One region of the Mesorhizobium sp. WSM4849 genome, then DNA from elsewhere that is predicted to be linked to it. Evidence: predicted binding sites of a transcription regulator. Region 1 holds the regulator's gene; each other region holds the start of a gene.
The links. The regulator LexA, encoded in region 1, represses DNA repair genes until DNA is damaged. The targets are predictions, from matches to a motif close to TGTTCNNNNTGTGTTCNG.
Positions count from the first base shown of each region.

Region 1 (3,919 bases):
ATCGGTGGCGCCGAGGGGGAGATTGCCGCCGCGCTGATCGTCGGCGTGCGTGCCGGCATTCCCGAAGAGATAAACGAATCGATGCGGCGCACCGGCATCTACCACATCATCTCGATTTCCGGCCTGCACATGGCGCTTGTCGCCGGCACCATCATGGGATTGCTGCGCGGCGCCTTTGCGCTGGTTCCCGATTTTTCGTCGCGCCGGCCGGTCAAAAAATATGCGGCTGCTGCCGCACTCGTTTCCATCGCTGCCTATCTGATTTTTTCCGGTATCGTGGTCGCGGCTGAACGCAGCTTTATCATGCTGGCGGTAATGCTTGTCGCCGTGCTGTTCGACCGGGCGGCACTCACCTTGCGCAATCTGGCGATTTCGGCCATCGCCGTCATCGTCGTGTCGCCGCACGAGGTGGTCGGCCCAAGCTTCCAGATGTCCTTCGCCGCGACCGCTGCTCTCGTGGGCGCCTATGCCGGCTGGTCCGACTATCGTGCCGACAAGGCCACCGCGCCGCCACAGCGACGGTCAACGATCGCTTTCGTCACGCGAAAACTTGCCGCTGGGACAGGTACCATCGCAATGACCTCCATCATTGCCGGCAGCGCCACCGCACTCTTCGCCATCTGGCACTTCCAGCGCGTCTCGCCGCTCAGCCTGTTCGCCAATCTGGCCGTCATGCCGATCGTCACGGTCGTCATGTTCCTGGCCGTCGTCAGCGCCTTGGCAATGCCGTTCGGCTTCGACGGCCCTTTCCTATACATGATGGGCAAGGGGCTGACGGCCATGATTGCAATATCGGGATGGATCTCCGAGCGGTCGCCGGTCGATGCCGTCGGGCTGATCTCGTTGCAGTCGGTTCTGCTGGTGACGGCCGCCCTAGTCATCGCCACGATGGCAACGACATGGTTGCGGCTTGCGGCACTTCCCTTTGCGCTCGCCGGCCTGCTGACGATTTCCGAGACGCGCACCCCCGACGTGCTGATTTCGGAAGATGCGCATCTGGTGGCGCTGCCGATCGGCGGCGGCGAACTTGCCGTCAACCGGGTGCGCTCGAACGAATTCACCACCGACAACTGGAAACATGCGCTGGTTTCAGCGACCATTGTCGAGCCGGAGACATTCGAAAAAGGAGACGTGCGGTTCGACATCGTCGACCCGGCCGACCTGCCGCCGGGAGCGCCCTTCTACTGCACTGCCGGCCTGTGCCTCGCCCGGCACCAGTCCGGCGCGATCATCGCGCTCGCCGACGACCGCAAAACCGCACCGCCAGCCTGTGCCTTTGCGGATTTGATCGTCATCGATGATGCCACAGCCTATTATAATCCCTGCCGCAATCCGCTGGTTCTCGTCGTCACCAAACGGCAGCTCGCTCGCATGGGCAGTGCCGCCGTCTTTTTCGATCCGCTATCTGCGACGACGCGCGCAGAAATCCGTTTTGCCGTCAGACAGCCCTATAGGCCTTGGCATGAGCAGCGGAGATTTTCGCGCGAGGCGAGGGGCCTGCCGCCATACCGCAGGGCCGAGAAACCCAAAAAGCCTGCCGTTCAGTAACGCCGGATCAGTCCGACGAGCTTGCCTTGCACCTTGACCCTGTCCGGCCCGAAGATGCGCGTCTCATAGGCCGGATTGGCGGCTTCCAGTGCGATCGAGGCACCTTTGCGGCGGAACCGCTTCAGCGTCGCTTCCTCGTCGTCGACCAAGGCGACGATGATCTCGCCAGGCTGGGCGGTGTCGGCGTTGCGGATGATGACCGTGTCGCCGTCGAAAATGCCGGCCTCGATCATCGAGTCACCCTTGACCTCCAGCGCGTAGTGCGTGCCGCCGGTGATCATGTCCGGTGGTACCGAGATCGAATGCGTCTGGTGCTGGATGGCGTCGATCGGCACACCGGCAGCGATGCGGCCCATCACCGGTATGGAGATGGTGGCAACGACGTCGTCGTCATTGCCGGCCGCAGGCATGCGCGAAGGCGCCGGCTTGATCTGTCGTCCGAGGCTGCCCTGCCCAAGGCTGCCCTGAATGACGCTTGGCGAGAATTTGCGCGCCGCATTGAGGCCGGGCGCGATCGAATCGGGCAGGCGCAGCACCTCCAGCGCGCGGGCGCGGTTGGGCAGGCGGCGAATGAAACCGCGCTCCTCCAGTGCAGTGATCAGCCGATGGATCCCCGACTTCGAGGCGAGGTCGAGCGCTTCCTTCATCTCGTCGAACGAGGGCGGAATGCCGCTTTCCTTCAGCCGCTCGTGGATGAACATCAGCAGTTCATGTTGTTTGCGTGTCAGCATCGCGACCCCCAACAGAATCAGAAAAACAAACCCAGAACAAACACTATCTGTTCCAGTTGTGTTCCGCAACCGTTTAAAATTTAATGAATGTGTTGACGTTTTGTTCAGCGTAGCATCAGCACGCTGCACGCGGCGCCCGTCGCGGCTGGGGGAGCGAACGGCTCGCGCACGATCAGCCCGTTGGCGTCGGCCAGCATTTTGAGCATCGAGGAATCCTGGATGCCGAACGGGGTCGCCAGCAGCGTGCCGGCTTCTTCGCTCACCACGGCGCGTACATAGTCCTGCCTGAGATCGTTGGCCGGCATGGCGGCGCCGAGCCGCGCCTGACGCATGTCCTGCCGGAAGGCGCGGCCGCCGAGCCGCGCAAGCATCGGCGTCAGAAAGAGCTGCGTGCAGACCAGGCTCGCCACCGGATTGCCAGGCAGGCCGATGCAGCGGATGTCGCCCAGCCGCCCGAACATCAGCGGCTTGCCGGGCCGCATGGCGATTTTCCAGAAATCGAGCGTCATGCCTTCACCGGTCAGCACGTCATGGACCAGGTCATGGTCGCCGACCGAGGCGCCGCCCAGCGTGACGATGACGTCGGCGCCTGCGTCGACCGCTTGTTTCACCAGCGTGGCGATCGCCTCCTTGCGGTCGGGGGCGATGCCGAGATCGAGCGCGCTGGCGCCGACCGAGCGGGCCGCGGCGGCGACGCCATAGGCATTGGACGAGATGATCTGGTCGGGGCCAAGGTCGCTGCCCGGCGGCAGCAATTCGTCGCCGGTGGCGATGATGGCGACCAACGGCCGTTTCACCACGCTGACCTGCGGGTGGTTGGCCGACGCCGCCAGCGACAATGCCGCCGGATCAAGCGGGCGGCCTTTCTCCAGCAGGACGTCGCCCTTCGAGAAATCGAGCCCGAGGCGGCGGATGTTGCGGCCTTCAACCGTCGACGCGGTCACTTCGATGCTGCCGCCGCCGAGGTCGCGGACATTCTCCTGGATGACGATGGTGTCCGCGCCTGCAGGAAGCGGCGCGCCGGTGAAGATGCGCACGGCCTGCGCCGGGCCGACTGTTCCGGCAAAGCCGCGTCCGGCCGGCGCGATGCCGATCACCGAAAGTCTTGCGGGCACGGACGCGACATCCTCGGCCCGCACGGCATAGCCGTCCATGGCGGACGCGTTGAACGGCGGCTGGGTGCGGAGCGCCAGGAGCGGCTCCGCCAGCACGCGGTCGGCGGCGTCCATCAGGGCGACGCTTTCAGCCTGCAAGGGCGCAGCATCCTCAAGCAGGCGCTCGAGCGCCTCGGCGACCGGAAGCAGTGCCATTATTAGCCTGCCCCCTTGGCATCCGCCTTGTAGTCGCCGGATTTGCCGCCGGTCTTTTCCGCCAGCCTGATGCCCGAGATCACCATGGCGCGGTCGACCGCCTTGGCCATGTCATAGATGGTCAGGCAGGCGACCGAGACGGCGGTCAGCGCTTCCATCTCGACGCCGGTCTTACCGGTGACGCGGGCCAGCGCCGTGACCTTCAGGCCTGGCAGCGTCGCGTCCGGTTCGATGTCAATGGATACCTTGGTCAACAGCAGCGGATGGCAGAGCGGGATCAGCTCATGCGTCCTCTTGGCCGCCATGATGCCGGCGATGCGCGCCGTGCCC
Region 1 is NZ_JBVVPW010000008.1:232,336-236,254, reverse strand. It holds gene AC0L3L_RS11470 (ComEC/Rec2 family competence protein) at 1-1,548, shown strand, start outside; gene lexA (transcriptional repressor LexA) at 1,542-2,279, opposite strand; gene AC0L3L_RS11460 (molybdopterin molybdotransferase MoeA) at 2,384-3,589, opposite strand; gene moaC (cyclic pyranopterin monophosphate synthase MoaC) at 3,592-3,919, opposite strand, start outside.

Region 2 (3,919 bases), on a different contig from region 1:
GCGCCGGTCGAGTACATAGAGGTCGCCCTGCTTGGTCGGCCCGACCAGCCCCGGCACCACGCCGCCAGCTGTGGTGATGTCGACCAGCGTCGGCTGCGCAGGCACGTCCATGTCCCACAGATCGTGATGCACGGTCTGCCGCACCCAGCGCAATTGGCCGGTGTTGAGATCGAGCGCGGTGATCGAGGAGGAGAATTTCTCGACATTGGCGCTGCGCCCCATACCGAGCTGGTCCGGCGTCTGATTGCCGAGCGGCACATAGAGCAAGCCGAGCTTCTCGTCGGCGCTCGCTGTCGACCACATGTTGGGAGAGTTGTGGGTATAGGTCTGACCCGGCGCCAGTGGCGTCGTCTGGTCCGGATTGCCGGAATCCCAGTTCCAAATCAGGGCGCCAGTGTCGACGTCGAAGGCACGGATGACGCCGGACGGCTCCTGCGTTGAATAATTGTCGTTGACCGCGCCGCCGACGATGATCTTGTTGGCGACGATCAGCGGCGCCGAGGTCGAATAATAATAGCCCGGCTTCGGGTATGGCATGTTGGCAAGCAGGTTCAGCGTGCCGCCTTCGGCAAATGTGGGACAGACCTGGCCATTCGCGGCGTCGAGCGCGATCAGCCTAGCGTCGGATGTCGGCAGATAAATGCGTGCCGCACAGGGCTGGCCGGCGGCGATTTTGGCATCGACATAATAGGACACGCCGCGGCAGGTCTGGTGCTGGCGGTCCTTGTCCAACTTGATCTTGGGATCGAAGCGCCATTTCTCCTTGCCGCTGGCGGCATCGATCGCAATGGCGAAATTGTGCGGCGTGCAAATGTAGAGCGTGTCGGCAACCTTCAGCGGCGTCACCTGATAGGTCGTCTCACTGATATCGTCGGGCCCTTTCACATCGCCGGTGCGATAGGTCCAGGCCGGCTGCAGATTGGCAACGTTTTCGGGGGTGATCTGGTCGAGCGGCGAATAGCGCTGGCCATACGTCGTGCGACCGTAATAGTGCCATTCGCCGGCTGGCACATTGCCGCCGAGATCGGCGGTCGGCGTCACCTTGTCGGTGTTGAGTTCGCCGGCAATATCCTTTGGATCTGTCGTCATCGAATAGCCGGCGACGCCGATCGACGCCAGCACGGCGAGGATTAGCGGCGCGCGTCCATCGGGACCGGTGAGACCGCCCCGCGCCCACGGTGTCAGCAGCCACAACGCGATAAGCACGATAATGCCGCCGCGCGGACCGAGCTCCCACCAGTCGAAGCCGGTTTCCCAGACCGCCCAGCAAAGCGTGCCGATGACGATCGCCGCGTACAGCCACAGCGCCATGGATTTGCGCCTGTAGAGCAGCCAGGCAGCGACGAGGAAGGCTATGCCGGCAATGATGTAATACCAACTGCCGCCTAGCGAAGCTAACCAGATGCCGCTGCCGCCGAGTACCAGGCCGATGAGGAAAAGGATGAGGGAGGTGATGACGACAGCCAAAACGATGCTCCTTCGACTGGTGAGCGCTTCGCACGCGTCAATGGGCAACCCGGCATTGCGTTCCTGCCCCGAGCACAACTTTCTCCGGCCCGCCATGGCTGTCAAGCGAGCTCGGCGTTTTAGGCGTGGACCCACAGCAAGCTCGCGTTTTGGGTCGCAGGACTATCGAATTGTCGAGTCTACGGCCTGGATCGAGAACAAAACGGAGACACTTCTGGCCTTTCGCTGCCGAATCACTACATTCGGGGCAGATGTCCGGCTTTTCGGAAGATATGCCTTTTTTTGATGAACCGAACGCGCGGCCCACTGCCCCGTCGGGCATTGTTGCGCGCGCCATGGCTGCCCGCAGCGGCCATAACAATGCGCCCGACTATCTGAACGGCCTCAACCAAGAACAGCGGCTGGCTGTGGAAACCACTGAAGGCCCGGTTCTGGTGCTGGCCGGCGCCGGCACCGGCAAGACGCGCGTGCTCACCACCCGCATTGCTCACATCCTCGCCACCCATAGGGCTTACCCCAGGGAAATCCTCGCCGTCACCTTCACCAACAAGGCCGCGCGCGAAATGAAGCAGCGGATCGGCCTGCTGATCGGCGACGGCAATGTCGAAGGCATGCCGTGGCTCGGCACCTTCCACTCGATTGGAGTGAAGCTGCTCCGCAGGCACGCCGAGCTGGCCGGGCTCAAATCCGATTTCACCATTCTTGACACCGATGATGTCGTGCGCCTGATCAAGCAGCTGATCCAGGCCGAAGGGCTGGACGACAAGCGCTGGCCGGCCAAGCAGTTCGCCCAGATGATCGACGGCTGGAAGAACAAGGGGCTTGGCCCTGCCGACATTGCCGAGGGCGACGCCCGCGCCTTCGCCAACGGCAAGGGCCGTGAGCTCTACAAGGCCTATCAGGAGCGGCTGAAGACGCTGAACGCTTGCGACTTCGGCGACCTTCTGTGCCACCCGATCCGCATCTTCCGCGACAATCCGGACGTGCTGAAGGAGTACCACAAGCGCTTCAAATACATCCTCGTCGACGAATACCAGGACACCAACACCGCCCAATACATGTGGCTGCGCCTGCTGGCCCAGCGGCCGGACGCCGGACGCACTTCTACGTCGACAGGTTTGCGAACGGCCGAAGGCCGCAAGCCCGACCGGGCGTCCGAGCCGTTGCGAGGCCCCCGCGGAGGGCCCGCGCCGGCAGGCGCGGAACAGCCCGTGAGCGAAAGCAAAGTCAACATCTGCTGCGTCGGCGACGACGATCAATCCATCTATGGCTGGCGCGGGGCCGAGGTCGACAACATCCTGCGCTTCGACAAGGATTTCCCCGGCGCCACGATCATCCGGCTGGAGCGCAACTACCGCTCCACCGCGCACATCCTCGGCACCGCCTCCCATCTCATCGCTCACAATGAAGGCCGCTTCGGCAAGACGCTGTTCACCGAAAAGGTCGCCGAGGACGACGAGAAGGTCCATGTTCATGCCGCCTGGGATTCCGAGGAAGAGGCCCGCGCCGTCGGCGAAACCATCGAGGCCTACCAGCGGCAAAAGCACAATCTCAACGACATGGCCATTCTTGTCCGCGCGTCCTTCCAGATGCGCGAGTTCGAGGACCGCTTCGTCACGCTCGGCCTCAACTATCGCGTCATTGGCGGCCCGCGCTTCTACGAGCGTCTCGAAATCCGCGATGCGCTGGCCTTCTTCCGCGTCGTCGCGCAAGGCGCCGACGACCTCGCCTTCGAGCGCATCGTCAACGTGCCGAAGCGCGGGTTGGGCGAAACCACCATCCGCCAGATCCACGACACCGCCAGGGCGCTCCGTATCCCGATGCTGGAGGCTGCGGAAAAACTCGCTGAGAGCGACGAGCTGAAGCCGAAGCCGCGCGCCGCGCTGCGCGAAGTCGCCGCAAATTTCGAGCGCTGGCAGAAGGCGCTGGAGACCACGCCGCACACCGAGCTCGCCGAGACCATCCTGGAGGAGAGCGGCTACACCGACATGTGGAAGAACGACCGCTCGGCGGAAGCTCCCGGCCGGCTGGAAAACCTGAAAGAGCTGATCCGCTCCATGGAGGAGTACGAATCGCTGCGCTCGTTCCTCGAACATGTCGCGCTGGTGATGGAGGCCGAGAAAAGCGAGTCTCTCGACGCCGTCAACATCATGACGCTGCATTCGGCCAAGGGCCTCGAATTCGAGACCGTTTTCCTGCCCGGTTGGGAGGAGGGTCTTTTTCCACACCAGCGCGCGCTCGACGAGGGCGGCCGCTCCGGGCTGGAGGAAGAACGGAGGCTGGCCTATGTCGGGCTGACCCGTGCCAAGAAGAACCTGCATTTGTGGTTCGTCTCCAACCGCCGCATCCACGGCCTGTGGCAATCGACCATCCCGTCGCGCTTCCTCTATGAATTGCCGGAAGCCCATGTCGAGGCCGCTGAGAGCGGCAACTCCTATGGCGGTTATGGCAA
Region 2 is NZ_JBVVPW010000003.1:200,973-204,891, reverse strand. It holds gene AC0L3L_RS04385 (glucose/quinate/shikimate family membrane-bound PQQ-dependent dehydrogenase) at 1-1,467, opposite strand, end outside; gene AC0L3L_RS04380 (ATP-dependent helicase) at 1,719-3,919, shown strand, end outside.
Region 2: the regulator LexA is predicted to act here: its motif matches at 1,661-1,678, upstream of AC0L3L_RS04380 (ATP-dependent helicase).

Region 3 (3,919 bases), on a different contig from region 1:
CAAGCGCACCGCCGCCGAGCTGGTCGTCGAGCAGTACAATCCGCCGAAGACGCTGACCTTCAACCGCTACGCAATCCAACACGTCTGGCGCGTCATCCCGCTCAAGGAACTGCTGGGGTACTAGGGCGGCGGCGGAGCGCGCTCCCTTCTCCCCCTGTGGGGCAGGGCAATCGCATTTGGATTCTTGCGAAGATGGACCCCCACCCTAACCCTCCCCACAAGGGGGAGGGAACGCTGCCGCGCGCCTTTACTTTCCCCTTGGCGCCGAAAGGCAGGCAATTTGCCGAGGTCAGCGCCAACGGAAGTCTCCCTCCCCCTTGTGGGGAGGGGTTAGGGGTGGGGTACATCGTAGAGCGAATGCCTCGGCTTTCCACCTGCGATAGCCCTGCCCTGCGGGGAGAGGGCGTCTCCGCCATCAAGCCCGCCTGGATCTCTCCAGCGGAATCTCGCGCTCGCCAAGCATTCGCGCTTCGGCGCGGCGCTGCTGCTGCTCGTCGATGAACGCCGCCTGGATCGAGATCGCCGCGCCCGGCAGCCCGTCGGCGCGGCAGGCCGAGCAGCGAAGGCGCCCCGAAAGCGCCGCCAGCGGCGTCTGCGCGGTCACCCCGAAGCGCTTGAGCTCCGCCGGCTTCCACCATCTGTTGCGGCCGCAATCGATACACTCGACCGCGATCGAGACGACCTCGGCGATCGTCGCTTCCTTGCCCGGCAATGCCATCGTCCCTAGCGCCTCAGTTCCTGTTTTGTTCACATCATTAGGGGTTTTTCCCGAAGAGTCGAGTCAGTTCCGCTCACACCATGCAAAAGTTTAACTTGTGTCAATTTTTGAGTTATGCTTATATATCGTATCGACGGATAACGCCGCCGCGGACGATCGGATAGGCGGCAGGACCGGGCATCCGTCGCGGCCGCCAACAAGGAGACGAAGATGGACGCTCTCTCCGCCCAGTTCGCCCGCGATTGCGGCTATACTGGCGACAGCCCGGCCATGCTGGCGTCCTTCGCCGCCATCCGCCACGACGGCATAGGCAAGGGCCGTCTGGGCCATGACCAGCGCAAAGCGATTGTCGACCGGCTGAAGCATGGCGAGGCGCTGTTCCTGGCGGCGATCCGCCCGGCGCAGTCGGCCGGGGAGGCGATCGAGGACGCCGCCCGCTTCATTGCGCTGTTTCGCAACATGCCACGCTGGCGCCAGGAAAGGCGCGGCGCCGATCTCGCCCGCGCCAGGCAGCAGCGGCTCCTGGCGCGCTTCTTTCGCCGCTACGGCCACCGCATCTGGGCACGGCAGGCGGCGTAAGCTGGAGGTCGCCGACGCCATCAGCCGCGAATGCCTGGCGCCGGTCGCCCGCACCGCGACGCACATATCGTGAATGGCCGGACCGCACTTGCCGTCGCCGACACCGCACCGTATGTCTCCCCTCGATGAGCGAGCTCGAGTTCCGTCGCGCACAAGCGCCCGATCTGCCGGCGATTGTCGCACTGCTCGCCGACGATGCGCTTGGCGCCGGCCGGGAAGACCCGTCGACGCCGCTCGCGCCGTCCTATCTCGATGCCTTTCAGGCAATCGATGCCGATCCCAACCAGCTGCTGGCCGTGGCTGTCGAAGCCAGGCAAGTGATCGGAACCCTGCAGCTCAGCTTCATCCCGGGCATTTCGAGGAAAGGCGCCTGGCGCGGCCAGATCGAAGGCGTTCGCGTCGCGCGGCAATGGCGGTCTCGCGGCGTCGGCAAGCAGATGATCGAATGGGCGGTTGAAGAATGCCGTTCGCGCGGCTGCAGCTTCGTCCAGCTCACGACCGACAAGAGCCGACGGGAGGCGCACGCTTTCTACGAGGGCCTCGGTTTCACCGCCAGCCATCTCGGCTACAAGATGGCGCTGTAGCGCGCGATTGGCTGATTGCCGAAGTCGGCGCTGCCCCTCATCCGCCTGCCGGCACCTTCTCCCCGTATAGTGACGGGGCGAAGGGGCTGTCCGCAACCTCGGCACTTTCCTGCAACGTTGGTGATTGGCGAAACCATCGATGAGAGCGTCCTTCTCCCCGTCCCTATACGGGGAGAAGTGCCCGGCAGGGCGATGAGGGGCAGCGCAAACCCGAAGCGATTGCCCTCCGCCTGCCCTCCACGCTCCTTGACAATCCACCCGCAATGTTCTCTTTATGTTCCATACAAACCTCAAGACATGCGGCGTTCGAACCGCCGCGGGCGAACGGGCCGGATGGAAGCCAACATCCTCCACGCGGATCTGGATGCCTTCTATGCCTCGGTCGAACAGTTGCTCGACCCGGCCCTGCGCGGCAAGCCGATCGCCGTCGGCGGCGGCGTCGTGCTGGCCGCGTCCTATGAGGCCAAGGCTTTTGGCGTGCGTGGCGGCATGCCGGGGCGGCGCGCCCGGGAACTCTGCCCCGGGCTGATTTTCGTCGGCGGCCATTTCAAGGATTATCAGTGGCTCGGCGACGCGGCCATCAAAGTGCTTGGCGATTTCACGCCGATGGTCGAGCGGATCTCCATCGACGAGGCCTTCGCCGACGTCGCCGGCTGCACCCATCTGTTCGGTCCGCCGGCCGAGATCGCCACAACCATCCGCCGCCGCGTGCGGGCGGAGCTCGGTCTGCCGATCTCGGTCGGCGTGGCGCGCACCAAGCACCTGGCCAAGATCGCCTCGCAAGTGGCCAAGCCCGACGGGCTGGTGGTCGTCGATCCACGCCACGAGTTGGAGTTCCTGCACGATCTGCCGGTCGAGCTGATGTGGGGCGTCGGCCCGGTCACCAGGGAGCGGCTGGCCGGCATCGGTGTGCGCACCATCGGCGAACTGGCGAAAACGCCTGGCTGGTCGCTGGAGCGCCTGCTCGGGCCGGCGGCGGGCGAAAAACTCAACGCGCTGGCCTGGAACCGCGACCCGCGCAAGCTCGAGACGCAGCGCCGGGCGCGATCGGCCGGCGCACAATCGGCGCTCGGCAGGAAGCCGGCCGAGGCAAAAATCTTCGTGCCGGCGCTGCTGCATCTGGCCGACAGGGTCGCCACCAGGCTGCGGGCGAAATCACGACCCGGCCGCACCGTGACGGTTCGCGTTCGCTTTGCCGATCTGCGCTCGGTGACGCGCTCGATCACGCTCGACCAGCCGATTTCGGCAACCGCGATGCTGGCCGAGATCGCCGAGGCGCTGGTGCGCAAGGTGCTTGCCGATCATCCGCACGAGAAGACCATCTCGCTGCTGGCGATCGCCGTCTCGCATCTGGAAAAGCAACCGGCCCTGCAGCTGGAACTGCCGCTCGGCCTCGACGACGACCGCCGCCGCCCCGGCACCAGGAAGGGCGCGGCGCGCTGGACCGCCGACCGCGCCATCGACAAGATCCGCGACCGCTTCGGCTGGGAGGCGGTCGGCTATGCCTCGGTCGCGCTTGGGCAGTCGCGCTCGGTCCCCGACGCGTTTCGCGAACTGGCCGAAAAGGAATTGTGAGCCGCGATTACTCTTGGTCGCAAATCGCCGGAATGACGTTCTTGGATCCAGTTCGTTGTGCACCGGTTTTTGGCATCAACCGGATAGGGCAGCACCCGCTCGCAAATTTTCTGCGTCTTCTGGTCGTCAGACCAAAAGCGTTGCGCCGCCCCAGGCGATCAGGACGATGCCGGCCGCCCGGCCAACCCGCTGGCCGGCAGGAAACGCCTTTTCTACCAGCACCAGAATGGCGAGCCCGGCAACCCACACCAGGTTCATGATGCCCCCCACGAACAACAACGCCATCAGCATCCAGCAGCATCCGACACAAAACGCCCCGTGCAGTGCGCCCAAACGCAGCGCGCCGAGTGCGTGGGGACGCCAGTGTCGGGCAAGGAACGCCGTCGGTGCCCGGCAATGCGACAGGCAGGCGTTCTTGAGCGGCGAGAGCTGATAGAGGCCCGCGGCGATCAGGACGATGGCT
Region 3 is NZ_JBVVPW010000028.1:21,898-25,816, reverse strand. It holds gene AC0L3L_RS26605 (XRE family transcriptional regulator) at 1-124, shown strand, start outside; gene AC0L3L_RS26600 (hypothetical protein) at 416-718, opposite strand; gene AC0L3L_RS26595 (hypothetical protein) at 929-1,297, shown strand; gene AC0L3L_RS26590 (GNAT family N-acetyltransferase) at 1,423-1,881, shown strand; gene dinB (DNA polymerase IV) at 2,215-3,456, shown strand; gene AC0L3L_RS26580 (DUF2182 domain-containing protein) at 3,583-3,919, opposite strand, start outside.
Region 3: the regulator LexA is predicted to act here: its motif matches at 2,146-2,163, upstream of dinB (DNA polymerase IV).

Region 4 (3,919 bases), on a different contig from region 1:
CCTGTAAAAAGCGCCTGCCTAAAACACCGCCAGCCTAAAACACCGCTTGCCAAACCAATAAGTGTCGACTTATGCTTCTGCCATGATCGAAGCAGAGATTTTTCGTGCGCTTTCCGACCCGACGCGCCGCGCCGTTTACGAACGGCTCGCCGCCGGCGAGATGACCGTATCGGAACTGCGCAGCGGCATGACCGTGTCGCAACCGGCCGTCTCGCAGCATCTCGCAGTGCTGCGCGGCGCCGGCCTGGTGGCCGAGCGGCGAGGCGGCCGCAACGCTTATTATCGCGCCGATCCGCAAGGGCTCGACCCGCTGCTCGGTTGGATCGAGCGCTACCGCGCGTTCTGGCCCGAGCGTATCGAAAGACTCAAGGCGGTTTTGAAGGATATGGACCAATGACGGCAAAACAGCATTCAGACATGGCGGCAGATTCGATCGAGTTTGAGTGCGAGCTTCCAGAGCCGCCGGAAAAAGTGTGGCGGGCGCTGACGGTGCCGGACCTGCTTGCAGCCTGGATGATGCCGAACGACATCAAGCCGGAGATCGGCGGCCGCTTTGCCTTTGCTAAGGCTGATAGTCAGATCGAGTGCGAAATCCTCGACGCCGAGCCCGAACGCCTGCTGCGTTATTCCTGGCGGGAGCGGCCGGCGCCTGGCAACACAGCGGATCCGCTCACCAGCCCGCTGGACAACCCAATGGATAGCATTGTCACCTTCACGCTCGACCGCACCCTGTCGGGCGGCACGCATCTGCGCATCGTCCACGATGGATTTGCGCGGGTAGCTACGCCTGCGGTTGCAGGCGCCGGTTGCCGGGTTTCGCTCAACGCACACAGCCCCAGACAGATCATAGCCGCAAACACGCCTCGCCTCTCCCTGCGCGCGGCCTGAACGACACAACGGAAAAAAGCGATGAGCGGTTTTGCCAACCTGGTGCCGATGGTGATCGAGCAGTCGAGCCGCGGCGAACGCGCCTTCGACATTTTTTCGCGGCTGCTGCGCGAGCCATCGTCTTCATCAACGGTCCGATCGATGACAATGTGTCGGCGCTGGTCTGTGCCCAGCTTCTGTCGCTGGAATCCGACAATCCCGACAAGGAGATTTCGCTCTACATCAACTCGCCGGGCGGCGTGGTGACCAGCGGTTTCGCCATCTACGACACGATGCAGTATATACGCAGTCCGGTATCGACCGTCTGCATGGGCTTTGCCGCCTCGATGGCCTCTTTCCTGCTGATGGCGGGCACGCCGGGCCGGCGCATCGCGCTGCCCAACACCAGCATCCTGCTGCACCAGCCGTCAGGCGGGTTCCAGGGCCAGGCCTCCGACATCCAGCGCCACGCCGAAGGCATCCTCAGGACCAAGCGGCGCATGACCGAGCTTTACGCGCACCACTGCGGTCGCACCTTCGAAGAGGTCGAACGCACGCTCGACCGCGACCATTTCATGACCGCCGAGGAGGCAAAGACCTGGGGGCTTGTCGACCATGTTTTTGACACGCGCAAACAGGCGGCGTGAAAGGGGTGGCCGAACGCCATGAGCGATAACAGCCAAGCCGTTCGGCAAGTTTGATCGCCACCGGTCTGGCTTCGGCCAGTGTGCGGCGATACAGTCCGCCGATGTCTAGGATTTCACGCACTTGCTTGAACCGACTGATCATCGGCATCGCCGTCGCGGCCATGACCTCCGGCGCAGCGCTCGCCGAAGACAATTCAACGCCGCCCCACGAAGGCACGCTGCCAGGCGTGGCCGGCGACTATCGCGTCGCCAGGCCGGCTCCCGAACCCGACGACGCCGTGCCCAGCAACGGCCAGTTCAAGATCGGCGATACCGATGTCAGGATTTCCGGCAGCATAACCTTCGATGTCGGCGCCGGCACGATCAATGCCCCCCGGCGGTAGGACAGGTCCATCGGCCTTCATCGTTGCCACAAATCTCAAGGCACTCGTGCGCTGCGGCCATCTGAAATGAACAGCCCCGCCGCTGCTTCCGCAAACGGTCGGGGCTTTTTTTGGATCTAAAATCCAAACTTGCCGGGAGTACACTGCCGGCCTTTGATTTCGGATGCTTCGCGGCGTTCAGCCGACGATCCGACTAGTAGTCTCTGATTTTAATGGGGATCGGCAGATCACGGTTTGTCGGGCGGCGCAAACGCCTGGACCTGGCACTTATGCCTGCCGCGGCTCCAGCGACACGTGGAGCCTCAAGGGACTGTCCGGTGGAGTCATTCCTCTGCTCTCCTTTTCTGTCCATTGCGACCGGTGTCGTCCGAAGCACATATCGCAAAAGCCCGCGGCGTCTCGCAGGCCACCTTGGGTGGCGAGGCCATCAAAAGACGGCCGGCTTCGGTTGACGTTTGGAGTCTGACTCTCAGAGGCTGAGACGTCAACCGTTGGATAGCCGATTACAAAAAATGTGATCGCTTGTGTGGCGAATCCGAAATTTGCATCCGTTTTGAGCAGCCCGGCGTCGGCCGTGGATTACCTGGGCGCTTTTGTCAGGAGCGTGTTCGGCCTTTGTTCTTTCCGCTTGCTCGCCCGCGCGAAAGACGGTTAAAGGCTCTGGTCGAGAGTTGTGGCGTCTCTCGAAAAGGTGACGAAATTACCTACATAGGGGATGGTCGGGACAACCCGCCATCCCATGAGATTCCAGATCTGAGGCGGCGACCGGCGATGGCCGACCATAAATATCTTTCCATTCGCGGGGCGCGCGAACACAATCTGAAGAATGTCGATCTCGACTTGCCGCGTGACAGCCTGATCGTCATGACCGGCCTGTCGGGGTCCGGCAAGTCGTCGCTCGCCTTCGACACCATCTATGCCGAAGGCCAGCGCCGCTATGTCGAGAGCCTGTCGGCCTATGCGCGGCAATTCCTCGAAATGATGCAGAAGCCTGACGTCGACCAGATCGACGGCCTGTCGCCGGCCATCTCAATCGAGCAGAAGACCACTTCGAAGAACCCACGCTCGACGGTCGGGACCGTCACCGAGATCTACGACTATATGCGGCTGCTGTTCGCGCGCGTCGGCATCCCTTATTCGCCGGCCACCGGCCTGCCGATCGAGAGCCAGACGGTGTCGCAGATGGTCGACCGCGTGTTGGCGGTCGAGGAAGGCACTCGTCTGTTCATCCTGGCGCCGATGGTGCGAGGGCGCAAAGGCGAATACCGCAAGGAACTGCTGGAACTGCAGAAAAAGGGTTTTCAGCGCGTGAAGGTCGATGGTGTCTTTTACGAAATCGCCGACGTGCCGGCGCTGGACAAGAAATACAAGCATGATCTCGACGTCGTCGTCGACCGCATCGTGGTGCGCGGCGATCTGGCGACGCGGCTTGCCGATTCCATCGAGACCGCGCTGAAGCTCGCCGACGGGCTGGCGGTGGCCGAATTCGCCGACCGGCCGCTCGACGCCAGCCAGACCGGCGAGGATTCGGTCAACAAGTCGAAGAACGAGACGCACGAACGTATTCTGTTCTCGGAAAAGTTCGCCTGCCCGGTGTCCGGCTTCACCATTCCTGAGATCGAGCCGCGGCTGTTCTCCTTCAACAACCCGTTCGGCGCCTGCCCGACCTGCGACGGCCTCGGCAGCCAGCGCGCCATCGACGCCAGTCTGATCGTGCCCGACGACAATTTGTCCCTGCGTGCGGGCGCCGTCAGCCCATGGGCGAAATCGACCTCCCCCTATTACGTGCAGACGCTGGAGGCGCTGGGCAAGGCCTATGGCTTCAAGCTCGGCGACAAGTTCCGGGACCTGACCGAAGAGGCAAAGCAAGCCATCCTGCATGGCACCGGCGAGCGCGAGGTCACTTTCCAGTATGATGACGGCCTGCGCTCCTACAAGACGACGAAAACCTTCGAGGGGGTCATTCCCAATCTCGAGCGGCGCTGGAAGGAAACCGAATCGGCCTGGATGCGCGAGGAGATC
Region 4 is NZ_JBVVPW010000021.1:51,658-55,576, forward strand. It holds gene AC0L3L_RS22945 (ArsR/SmtB family transcription factor) at 83-397, shown strand; gene AC0L3L_RS22950 (SRPBCC family protein) at 394-888, shown strand; partial or broken gene AC0L3L_RS22955 (ATP-dependent Clp protease proteolytic subunit) at 910-1,514, shown strand; gene AC0L3L_RS22960 (hypothetical protein) at 1,640-1,897, shown strand; gene uvrA (excinuclease ABC subunit UvrA) at 2,669-3,919, shown strand, end outside.
Region 4: the regulator LexA is predicted to act here: its motif matches at 2,503-2,520, upstream of uvrA (excinuclease ABC subunit UvrA).